Regions from separate parts of the Salinicoccus sp. CNSTN-B1 genome, predicted to be linked through region 1. Evidence: riboswitches for the same ligand, from Rfam matches in the RefSeq annotation. Region 1 holds a riboswitch; each other region holds the start of a gene.

Region 1 (3,279 bases):
TCCATCTTCTGGTTGGATGAAGCCAGGTCAAAGACTGGATTACAGAGAGCAAGCTAGAGCCGATGGACACATTTGGCTGCTCGATTTGAAGTCTGACCAGTGGGTTCCAGTTAAGACTTGGAATGCTAGGTCTGGTAAAGTCGGTAGAGATTGGGGTACTTGGAAATAGAACTGTTCCTTTACATATAAGAGTTTAAATACTTAGCAAGATGATGATGATTCAAGATGAGAATTGGACTGGATACTCTTATGAGTGTTCAGTCCTTTTTTTGTGTTATTTTTTAAGAAAGAGGTGTTAAACTAAAGGAAAGGAGTGGACAGAATGGACGATTTTGGTAGAAAAATAAATAAGATGTTGGAAGATAATCAAAAAAGAATGGAAAAAATGAGCCAAGCTTTTAAGCCGATACAAGATAGGGCAGCTAAAGCAGTCCAAACTTTGAATGAGCACCAAGAGATACTAAATAAGTATCTTGTAAATATCTATGAAGCTTTTGAAGTGTTAAGTTCAATAGATGTTGATGAATTGAATGATAGATTTCACAAACAACTGAGTAATAATGGTTGGGCAGTAATTGTAGAGATTGCGTTTTTGGATATGTATGGAATAATGGAATATGAGGACGAAGATGAAGATGCTGTGGATGAGCAACAATTATTGAAGATTTTGTATGGAGTATTTGAAGACACTGAGGCAGATTTGGAAGCCAACCTGTGTAGATTTCTAGGTGAGAGCAATACGACCTTCATTAATAAGCAGTTCACATTGATGAGATTGGGCTACAGGTTGAACTCCATCCCTGTATTAATCATTTTGATTGAAAAGACCATTAAGAAACTGGCCGATAAAGATGGGGAAATTGTTCGGGTCAGTGAAATAAGTGGTCTTTTAGAAGCTCATATAGAGAAACTTGCTAATGAAGAAATAGATGATGAAGATAAACAGAAGCTCATCGACACCTACACCGAAGCTTTCAAGAACAATGTAAAAATAATTGAGAACACATTTGGATATTACGACCAAGAAAAACCTGATAACCACAAAGTGAAAAGCATCAATGAGATGGGTATCATAAATAGAAATCAAGTCTTTCATACTGCTATAGATTTGGATGATGCTAATGAAAACCATTTTTATAAGCTCTACTTCATCTTGATATTCCTTATGGAGATTCGTACATTGGAGGAAAAAATAAAACAGTAGAAATAAAGTGGATGGGTTTAATATATTTAATTTATAATTTGACGAACAACCACTTTATGTATAAAATAAAGATTAATTAATGAGAAGTGGTTAAATACTACTTTATACTCGATGTTAACAATCTCATATGCTACTTAACAAATATTATTACCTTGATTTGAAACCTCTCATCTAGTATATTATAGGTTAAGTTATCTCTTATCAAGAGCCGGTGGAGGGAACATACCCGATGAAGCCCAGCAACCTCTTTACTGAAGAAAGGTGCTAAAGGATGCAGAAGTGATTCTGATCGATAAGGGGAAGAGCGGAGCCTTTTCTCGTCTTATGGAGAAAAAGGCTCTATTTTTTTGCATTTTTGCAGTGGGAGATAGCTAATATACTTAAAGGAGATAAAGTTAATGGCAGAGCGTAGACTTTTCACTTCGGAATCTGTTACTGAAGGTCATCCCGACAAGATTGCAGACCAGATTTCCGATGCGATACTTGATGAGATACTGAAAGGGGATAAAGATGCCCGGGTGGCCTGCGAGACGGTGGTCAATACCGGTATGGCACTGATTGTTGGAGAGATAAGTACAAATACTTATGTAGATATCCCTAAAATTGTCAGGGAGACGGTCAAAGATATTGGCTATATCCGCGCTAAATATGGTTATGACTATAAGACGATGTCAGTACTGACGGGGGTTGATGAACAGTCTGAAGATATCGCCCAAGGTGTTGATGACGCTTTTGAAACGCGCGATTCGGCAACCATTTCAACAGGGGCAGGCGATCAGGGTCTGATGTTTGGTTTTGCGTGCGATGAGACAGAGGAGTTCATGCCGCTGCCGATCGCCTTGGCACACCAGCTTGCCAAGCGGTTGACAGATGTACGTAAAGAAGAAATCATCAATTATCTGCGGCCGGATGGCAAGACTCAGGTGACTGTGGAGTACGACGAAGAGAATAATGTAAAGAGAATAGATACCATCGTCATTTCCTCACAACACCATGAAGAAGTGGAGACGGAAAAGATCCGCGAAGATCTCATCAACCACGTCATCCGTGAGGTGGTGCCTGAAGAACTGCTTGACGCGGACACGCGTTATATCATCAACCCGACGGGGCGTTTCGTCATCGGAGGCCCCCAAGGTGATGCAGGATTGACTGGACGCAAGATCATCGTCGACACATATGGAGGATATGCCCGCCATGGTGGAGGCGCATTCAGCGGTAAAGACCCGACTAAAGTCGACCGTTCTGCAGCCTATGTTGCGCGCTATATCGCAAAAAACATCGTGGCAGCGAAAGTTGCTGCAAAATGTGAAATTCAGCTGGCTTATGCGATAGGGGTCAGCGAGCCGGTCTCGATCTCAGTCGATACATTTGGAACGTCTGAATATAGTGAATCGGATATCGTAGCGGTTATAAGGAAGCAATTCAACTTGTCGCCTGATGGCATCATAGATATGCTCGACCTAAAGCGCCCGATATATAAAGCGACGGCAAGCTATGGCCATTTCGGCCGTAACGACACGGAATTCCCATGGGAGAAGATTGATAAAGCCACTGCCATAAAGACGGAACTTGAGAGCGTCGCGATGAAATAAATGGATAGCCCCCTTCGAAACAGGGGGCTATATTACATAAGTGCGCTAATCCGGTATATTTATATGCAGGTACATTATTTTCCCTGAAAAGCGCGCTTTTCCCATGTAAAGATATATCATTTCCGGTATAATGAACGGAGTCTTAATTAAGACGGGAAAGTCAAACAGGAAAGGAATTGAGGAAAGTCCATGAATACAGATATTTTTACCAATCCGATATTCATCGTGGTGGCAATTCTGCTTCTTATCGTTGCAATTGCGTTCCTGGTCTATTATTTCAGGAATAGAGGCAAAGTGAAAACGCTCCAGGAGGAGTATGATAAAGAGAAGGACGCACTGGTCGAACAATATGAGGCCGATAATGCAGCCGAGCGCCAGGAACATGAAGAGAAATTGTCGTCAATCAATGAGAAATACCATGAAGAGACGACATTGCTCAACAATAAACTTTCAAGCCTGCGCCAGTTTACCGTGGACAAGGGA
Region 2 (3,279 bases), 490 kb from region 1:
TAGAAAGTGCTGAATATAAATTAAAAGGATTGGAAAGTTCATTAGAAGATTTTACAAATAAAGAAAAACATTTAAAGCAAGAATTTAAAAAGAAGAGAAACATAATAGGTTTCTTAAAGACATCATGGTGGAATATCAACATTTTTATCGCGATATAAATCAATTTAAACTAGAATTAGAACGTGAAAGGATTGAAGATATTGAGGGAAAATTCTAAAGTATTATACACAAATCAACAGCGAAGATAGTTCATTTGAAGAAATAACTGGAGTGAGATTTCAACTAATAGATGATAATTATAAGATATACGTTAAAAATGCCCAAGACGATGTAGAAGTAGATGCTCATTCTTGTTTTAGTGAAGGACATCTAAGAACTTTAGGCTTATCATTGATGCTAGCTGTAGCAGAAAATAACAAAGTGCCTTTTTTAATTTTTGATGACGTTGTAAACGCTATAGACAGTGACCATCGTGCAAATATAATAAAAATGATGTTTAATGATGACTACTTAAAAACTACTCAATTAATAATTACAACACATGATAGATTATTTTGGGAGAGATTTTGTAATGAGTACAGCTCCTCAATTGATAAAAAAAATGTTGACAATATAAGTTATATAATAAATTACTCAAATCACGGTTCGGTTATAATTCAGTATAATGTTGGTTTTGATTCTAAAATTAGAGAGGCATTGAAAAAGTATGATATACGTCAAGCCCTTATTTATTGTAGAATTTGGTTTGAAACTGTAGCGACTAAATATTGCGTAGATAACAGTTTGGAATTAACAGCTAAATTTAGTAATGTAAATAAAGGGAATCTTTTACAAACTTCATTAGAAAGTATTTATTCGAGGCTAAGTGAAAAATTTAGAGGTAATGAAAATCTACAAGTAATTAAAAATGATTTAATTAATTGGAATGCTCAAAACCAAGAGCATCATAGTTTTGACGAGCATAGCTTTAATTTTGTTCATTCAAAAAACAGTGATGAGGTGTCTAATATTTATAAAGCTATTAAAAAATTTATAAATGATATGGATCCTGAAACAAGTATAACAAAACTAAAGCATGATTTAGAACACATGGAATGGTTGCTAGGAAAATCAGAAAGAAAATTACAAAACGAAGGATTTATAGCTAATGCAGGTGTTAAAAAAGTGCGAGATGAAAGAGAGCATAATTTAGAATGCAAACTATATATAGAAGAGGTGGAAGAAGAATTAGAAAGACTGAGAGCGTATATTAGCACATTGACTACTTAATGAGTTGATTTTCGGAGTGCTAATTCAAGGTGCACGGTAGTCTAATTTTTCTCTGAGGATATGGTTTCTCCTGGTGTCAATTGATGAGATAAAAGCTTAGTCAATCATGTTAAAATACTTACCCTCATGACCGACGCCGACAATGGTGTCCCCCTTCAGATGGTTGAATTCATTATTAAATGTGGATAGTCATTTGGTTTTTATGAGATATTGAACCATGAAACCTGTCTGCCAGGCGCGGCAAAGTCGTTTAGCAATCTGAGATGTCTCGGAAAACCATTTTGAGTATGTCATACGTACTATTTTTAAGTGTCAAGCTTAATTTTACAATCGTCAATATATTGACAATTCAATATGTTTCGAGTAAAGTGAGATTCATTCAATTAAATACATTTATCCAGAGAAGTGGAGGGATTGGGCCCTATGAAGCTTCAGCAACAGGCTGTTATGGTACTGTGCTAAATCCTACAAGCTGATGCTTGGCAGATAGATATCTTTAAGCCATTTGCATTTAGCAGATGGCTTTTTGTTTTTAATATAAAAAGGATGTGGTGGCGTGGCTATTGAAATTACCGATGTCTCTAAGGAATATTTTGTTAAAGGGAAAAGGATAGAAGCACTGAAAAAGACGACCCTCTCCATTCGTGAGGGAGAAATCTTCGGTCTGATCGGCTTCAGTGGGGCGGGGAAGAGTACTCTGCTCCGCCTGATCAACTTGCTGGAGCAGCCGACTACCGGCAGCATCAATGTTAATGGAACGGATTTGGAGAAGTTGGTAGGAAGGGACCTGCGTATAAAACGTCAGAAGATCGGCATGATATTCCAGCAGTTCAATCTGATTGAAACTAAAACTGTCTACCAGAACATAGAATTTGTGTTGAAGGCGAGCAGTTACGATAAGAAGAAAGTGCCCTCGCGTATTGAGGAGCTGCTGGCGCTTGTGGGCTTAGGCGACAAGATGGACAACTATCCTAAAAATTTAAGTGGCGGACAGAAGCAGCGTGTTGGTATTGCGCGGGCGCTGGCCAATGATCCTGAAGTGCTTCTATGTGACGAAGCGACGAGCGCGCTCGATCCTGATACGACAAAGACGATTCTGAAACTGCTTAAGAAGATCAACAAGGAGCTGGGGATCACCATTGTATTGATTACCCATGAGATGGAGGTCATCAAAGAGGTTGCTGACCGTGTGGGCGTGATGACGGCAGGGGAGATTGTGGAGATGGATGACGTCTACGCGATCTTCAGCCATCCAGAACACGAAGTGACGAAGGGGTTTGTTCAGGATATATATGATTTCATTATCCCCCGCACATCGAACTGAACAGCGAGTCTGAAGTGATCACCATCAAATTCCTGAATGAACATGCGGAAGCGAACTATGTAAACCAACTCTACCGTCATTTTGACTGCGATATAAGCATTTTGAACGGCAGAATCGAATACATCCAGGATATGCCCCTTGGATTTCTGATGCTCCACATCAAAGGCAGACAGGAAGAGGTCACTAGATTGAAGCAATTCATCGACGACTCAAAAGGAATAGAGAGGGCTGAAATATATGGATAGACTGATAGAAATTACACCGCTGTTATACCGGGCACTGCTCGAAACGACCCTGATGGTCTCGATATCCATATTCTTTGCGGTGTTGCTTGGGCTCCCGCTCGGTATATTGTTGTATGTGACCGCCAATCCGCTGCTCTATAGAATAAAACCGCTGAACCAGTTCTTGGGGGCGTTGACCAACGTGATCCGGTCGTTCCCTTTCATCATATTGATTGTGGCGATCATGCCGATTGCGACTTGGCTGACAAACAGTTCCCACGGGCCGGTATTTGCCAGTGTGGCGCTCTCTTTAGCTGCCATTCCGCTGTTTGCGAGACTGGTGGAGACAAGCTTCAATGGAGTGGATAAAGGTGTGATTGAAGCGAGCATTGCCGGGGGCGCATCACTCTGGCTGATCATTACGGATGTGTTGATTCCGGAAGCGAAGCGGGGAATCACCCA
Region 3 (3,279 bases), 1.0 Mb from region 1:
AGACTCCGGCAGGAGCACTTTCCTGATGATTGTCCAAGTGCCTGCCCCATGGACTCCGCTGCTTCAATTACACCTTTGTCAATCTCTTTCAGCGCTATTTCCACAAGTCTTGCATAGAAGGGGGACGCCCCAATGATCAATGCCGGCAAGGCACCTTGGGAGCCCATGATGGTGCCCATCAACACTTTAGTGAATGGTATCAGCAATATGATTAATATGATGAACGGTATAGCCCTAAACAAATTGACGAGGAAAGCCGTTACGCCATAGATCGGCGCACTTGCTACATGCTCTTTCTTGGATGACAAGAAGAGGATGATGCCTAGAATCAGGCCGAAGACGAAGGTGAACGCGGTGGAAACTACCGTCATATAGAGGGTTTCCTGTGTAGCTGTCCACACATTCCCCACCTGACATTCTCAAAAGAGAGCATTTCCTGGAATGCTGCCACAAAATTCATCATTGCTGCTCCACCTCCACTGTTACATCGTGCTCGGCAAGCTCCTTACCAAGAAGCCCCAACTTCTCTTCGTCCACTTCTATGGCAACGTAGAGGTGACCGTAGGATTCGTTGTTGGTCCGCTTGATGTTGCCAGACAATATATTCAAGTCCAAGTTGTATTTTTTGATGACTTGGGAAACGATGGGCGCCTTGGACTGGGACCCGACAAATCCAAGCTTCAGAATCTTTGAAGCTGGGAACATCTCTTTACCTCTTCAAAAGACAGTGCTGATTCTTCATCATTGATATCGTCTTTGACAAATCGTTTCGTCACGCTATGTTCAGGATTCTGGAACAATTTTATGATCGGTCCCGTTTCAACTACCTTGCCGTTCTCCATGACAGCACCTCTGTCACAGATTTTACGGATCACATGCATTTCGTGGGTAATCAGAACAATAGTCAAGTCCATTTCATCCCGAATCCTGACCAGCAGATCCAGCACTTCATCGGTCGTTTCCGGATCGAGCGCGCTTGTCGCCTCATCGCACAGCAGCACTTCGGGCCGGTTGGATAATGCGCGGGCAATCCCCACCCGTTGCTTCGGCCCAACAATTGGCTTGGATGATTATCTTCACGCCCCACCAATCCGACCAAAGCAATCAGTTCAGCGACTCTCTTCTCACGCTCCTTTTTTGGCACACCGGCAATTTCAAGCGGAAAACTGATATTTTCAGCGACCGTCCTCGACAGAGAAGATTGAAATGCTGAAAAATCATAGAAACTTTCTGACGTTTTTTCCGAAGTGCAGGACGCGTCATCGAAGTGAGGGCATCTCCGCTGATTACCACGTCACCTGAAGTTGGCCGCTCGAGGCCGTTAAGCAGCCGGATCAGTGTGGACTTTCCAGCCCAGAGTAGCCTATCACCCCAAATATCTCTCCCTGACGGACATGCAGATCCACCCCGTCCACTGCTTTTATATCTGCAGCTTTAGTCTTAAATGTTTTGGTCGCTTTTTTTATGTCTATCATCATGCTCCACTCCTGCCTATAAAAATAAGAAAGCCTACTCAAAAAATGAGTAGGCTTCTGGTATGATCCGCAGCCTCTCATCTTCGATCCTAAGATCTAGTGAATTAGCACCTTGTCATAATGACGGTTGCCGTGGCTTCATAGGGCACTTCCCTCCACCACTCTTGATAAGAGTCTTGTTATTCGATTGTTAACCATGATAGCACCAGTCGGTCTAGGCGTCAACAAAAAATTCTTCTAATTTTTCTGTCAAATGGGGACGGAGTGAAATGCATAGATTTCTTCCTTCAACTCCCCATTTTTAAAAAGGAGCAGTGCTGGCGCAGAGCGGATCTGATATGTCTCAATCAATTCTTTTTCATAATTCAAGTCCACTGCTGTATAGGAGAAGTTTTTCATCTCTGCCACTATGTCCAGCATCTTTTCAGCAATTCGGCAATTAGCACAGATTGGCGCATAGCAGTACAGGATGAAAGTGTCTTCAGCTTGAATACGACTGATTATATCGATTTTTTCGGAGGATTTCTTCATTTTCGAACTTACCTTTCATGAGCAGTCTTTCATCAACGTAAAATCCATGGTGTGCGAGCAACATCGCCAGATAATCAAGTGGACACCGACTCACTTCACCATAGTTCGAATCTATATAAACGTGCGTGCCCTCACTAATGTGCCTTTTGAACCACTGCCTGATCTTTCTGCCTTCCTTGTCTGAATCGGTCAGGATATAGACATCAGAGCCATTCGACTCTTCCAGGATCTCATCCAACTTGGAGATTCCCATGGTACCATGCGTACATATTATATGTACAGGCTCCACCAGTACTTCCTCGATGCGGTGCTTATCTGTTTTTCCCTCTACAATGAGTATTTTATCAGAAACCTGCACAGCCATCACCTCTGGTTCATGATAGGTTTTAAAAAACTCTGGACAATGTCCAGAGTTCAAGTGTTCTATGCGTCTACCATTTCATCATAAGCATCCGCATCCATCAGCTTATCGACTTGTGAATCGTCGGAAAGTTCGACAACAAGCATCCAGGCCTTTTCATAAGGAGATTCATTGACGAGTTCAGGGCTATCTTCCAGCTCTTCATTGATTTTGACTACTGTACCACTTACCGGTGCATATAATTCAGATACTGTCTTAACTGATTCTACGCTACCGAATGATTCCCCAACTGTAATATCGTCACCTTCAGCAGGGAGCTCGACGAATACGATGTCCCCGAGTTCTGATTGTGCAAACTCAGTGATGCCGAGTGTTACTTTACCATCTTCCACCTTGACCCATTCGTGGTCTTCTGAATACTTGAATTCTTTTGGTGATGCCACAATAAAAACCTCCTTTTTCTTATACACATATATATTCTCACATACTTTGCCATTTAAGCAAGGTTAATCACCCATATCAAAAGTTCTCCTATACTCTGCCTCTTTAAAACCGAGCAGGACGGTTTCTTCGTGATAGAGCAACGGCCGTTTTATGAGTAGCCCGTCCGCCTCCAGCAGGCTAAGCTTCTCGTCGTCGGATAAAGTATCAAGGCGCGTCTTGAGATCCAGTTCCTTGAACTTTTTTCCACGTGAATTAAAGAATTCATCCAAACTTTTTCCCGATTTCTTGGCCATTTCCGATATTTTCTCTCCGGATGGAGGATTTTTCACGAGATCGATATCCTCAAAAGGGATATCATTCTCTTTCAAGAAGTTTTTGGCCTTACGGCAAGTCGTACATTTTGGATACTCATACAATATAGTCATCAATTTCCTCCAGTAGTTTAATTATAAGATATTGTTTTCAAGT

Evidence for each region. A riboswitch is a leader RNA that binds a small molecule or an ion and turns the genes downstream of it on or off. The one in region 1 is predicted to bind S-adenosylmethionine.
Region 2: it holds a riboswitch for S-adenosylmethionine, as region 1 does, so the genes downstream of both, ACYF68_RS09205 (methionine ABC transporter ATP-binding protein) here and metK (methionine adenosyltransferase) in region 1, are expected to answer to the same signal.
Region 3: it holds a riboswitch for S-adenosylmethionine, as region 1 does, so the genes downstream of both, ACYF68_RS12385 (methionine ABC transporter ATP-binding protein) here and metK (methionine adenosyltransferase) in region 1, are expected to answer to the same signal.

What each region holds. Positions count from the first base shown of each region.
Region 1 is NZ_JBTWMN010000004.1:1,061,485-1,064,763, forward strand. It holds gene ACYF68_RS06385 (SH3 domain-containing protein) at 1-169, shown strand, start outside; gene ACYF68_RS06390 (hypothetical protein) at 323-1,204, shown strand; SAM riboswitch class I at 1,400-1,503, shown strand; gene metK (methionine adenosyltransferase) at 1,603-2,796, shown strand; gene ACYF68_RS06400 (nuclease-related domain-containing protein) at 2,986-3,279, shown strand, end outside.
Region 2 is NZ_JBTWMN010000004.1:1,550,224-1,553,502, reverse strand. It holds gene ACYF68_RS09215 (hypothetical protein) at 1-158, shown strand, start outside; gene ACYF68_RS09210 (hypothetical protein) at 271-1,269, shown strand; SAM riboswitch class I at 1,660-1,762, shown strand; partial or broken gene ACYF68_RS09205 (methionine ABC transporter ATP-binding protein) at 1,826-2,838, shown strand; gene ACYF68_RS09200 (methionine ABC transporter permease) at 2,831-3,279, shown strand, end outside.
Region 3 is NZ_JBTWMN010000004.1:2,106,468-2,109,746, forward strand. It holds partial or broken gene ACYF68_RS12380 (methionine ABC transporter permease) at 1-460, opposite strand, end outside; partial or broken gene ACYF68_RS12385 (methionine ABC transporter ATP-binding protein) at 460-1,475, opposite strand; SAM riboswitch class I at 1,550-1,649, opposite strand; gene ACYF68_RS12390 (thioredoxin family protein) at 1,725-2,006, opposite strand; gene ACYF68_RS12395 (toprim domain-containing protein) at 1,957-2,364, opposite strand; gene gcvH (glycine cleavage system protein GcvH) at 2,430-2,810, opposite strand; gene ACYF68_RS12405 (Spx/MgsR family RNA polymerase-binding regulatory protein) at 2,874-3,236, opposite strand.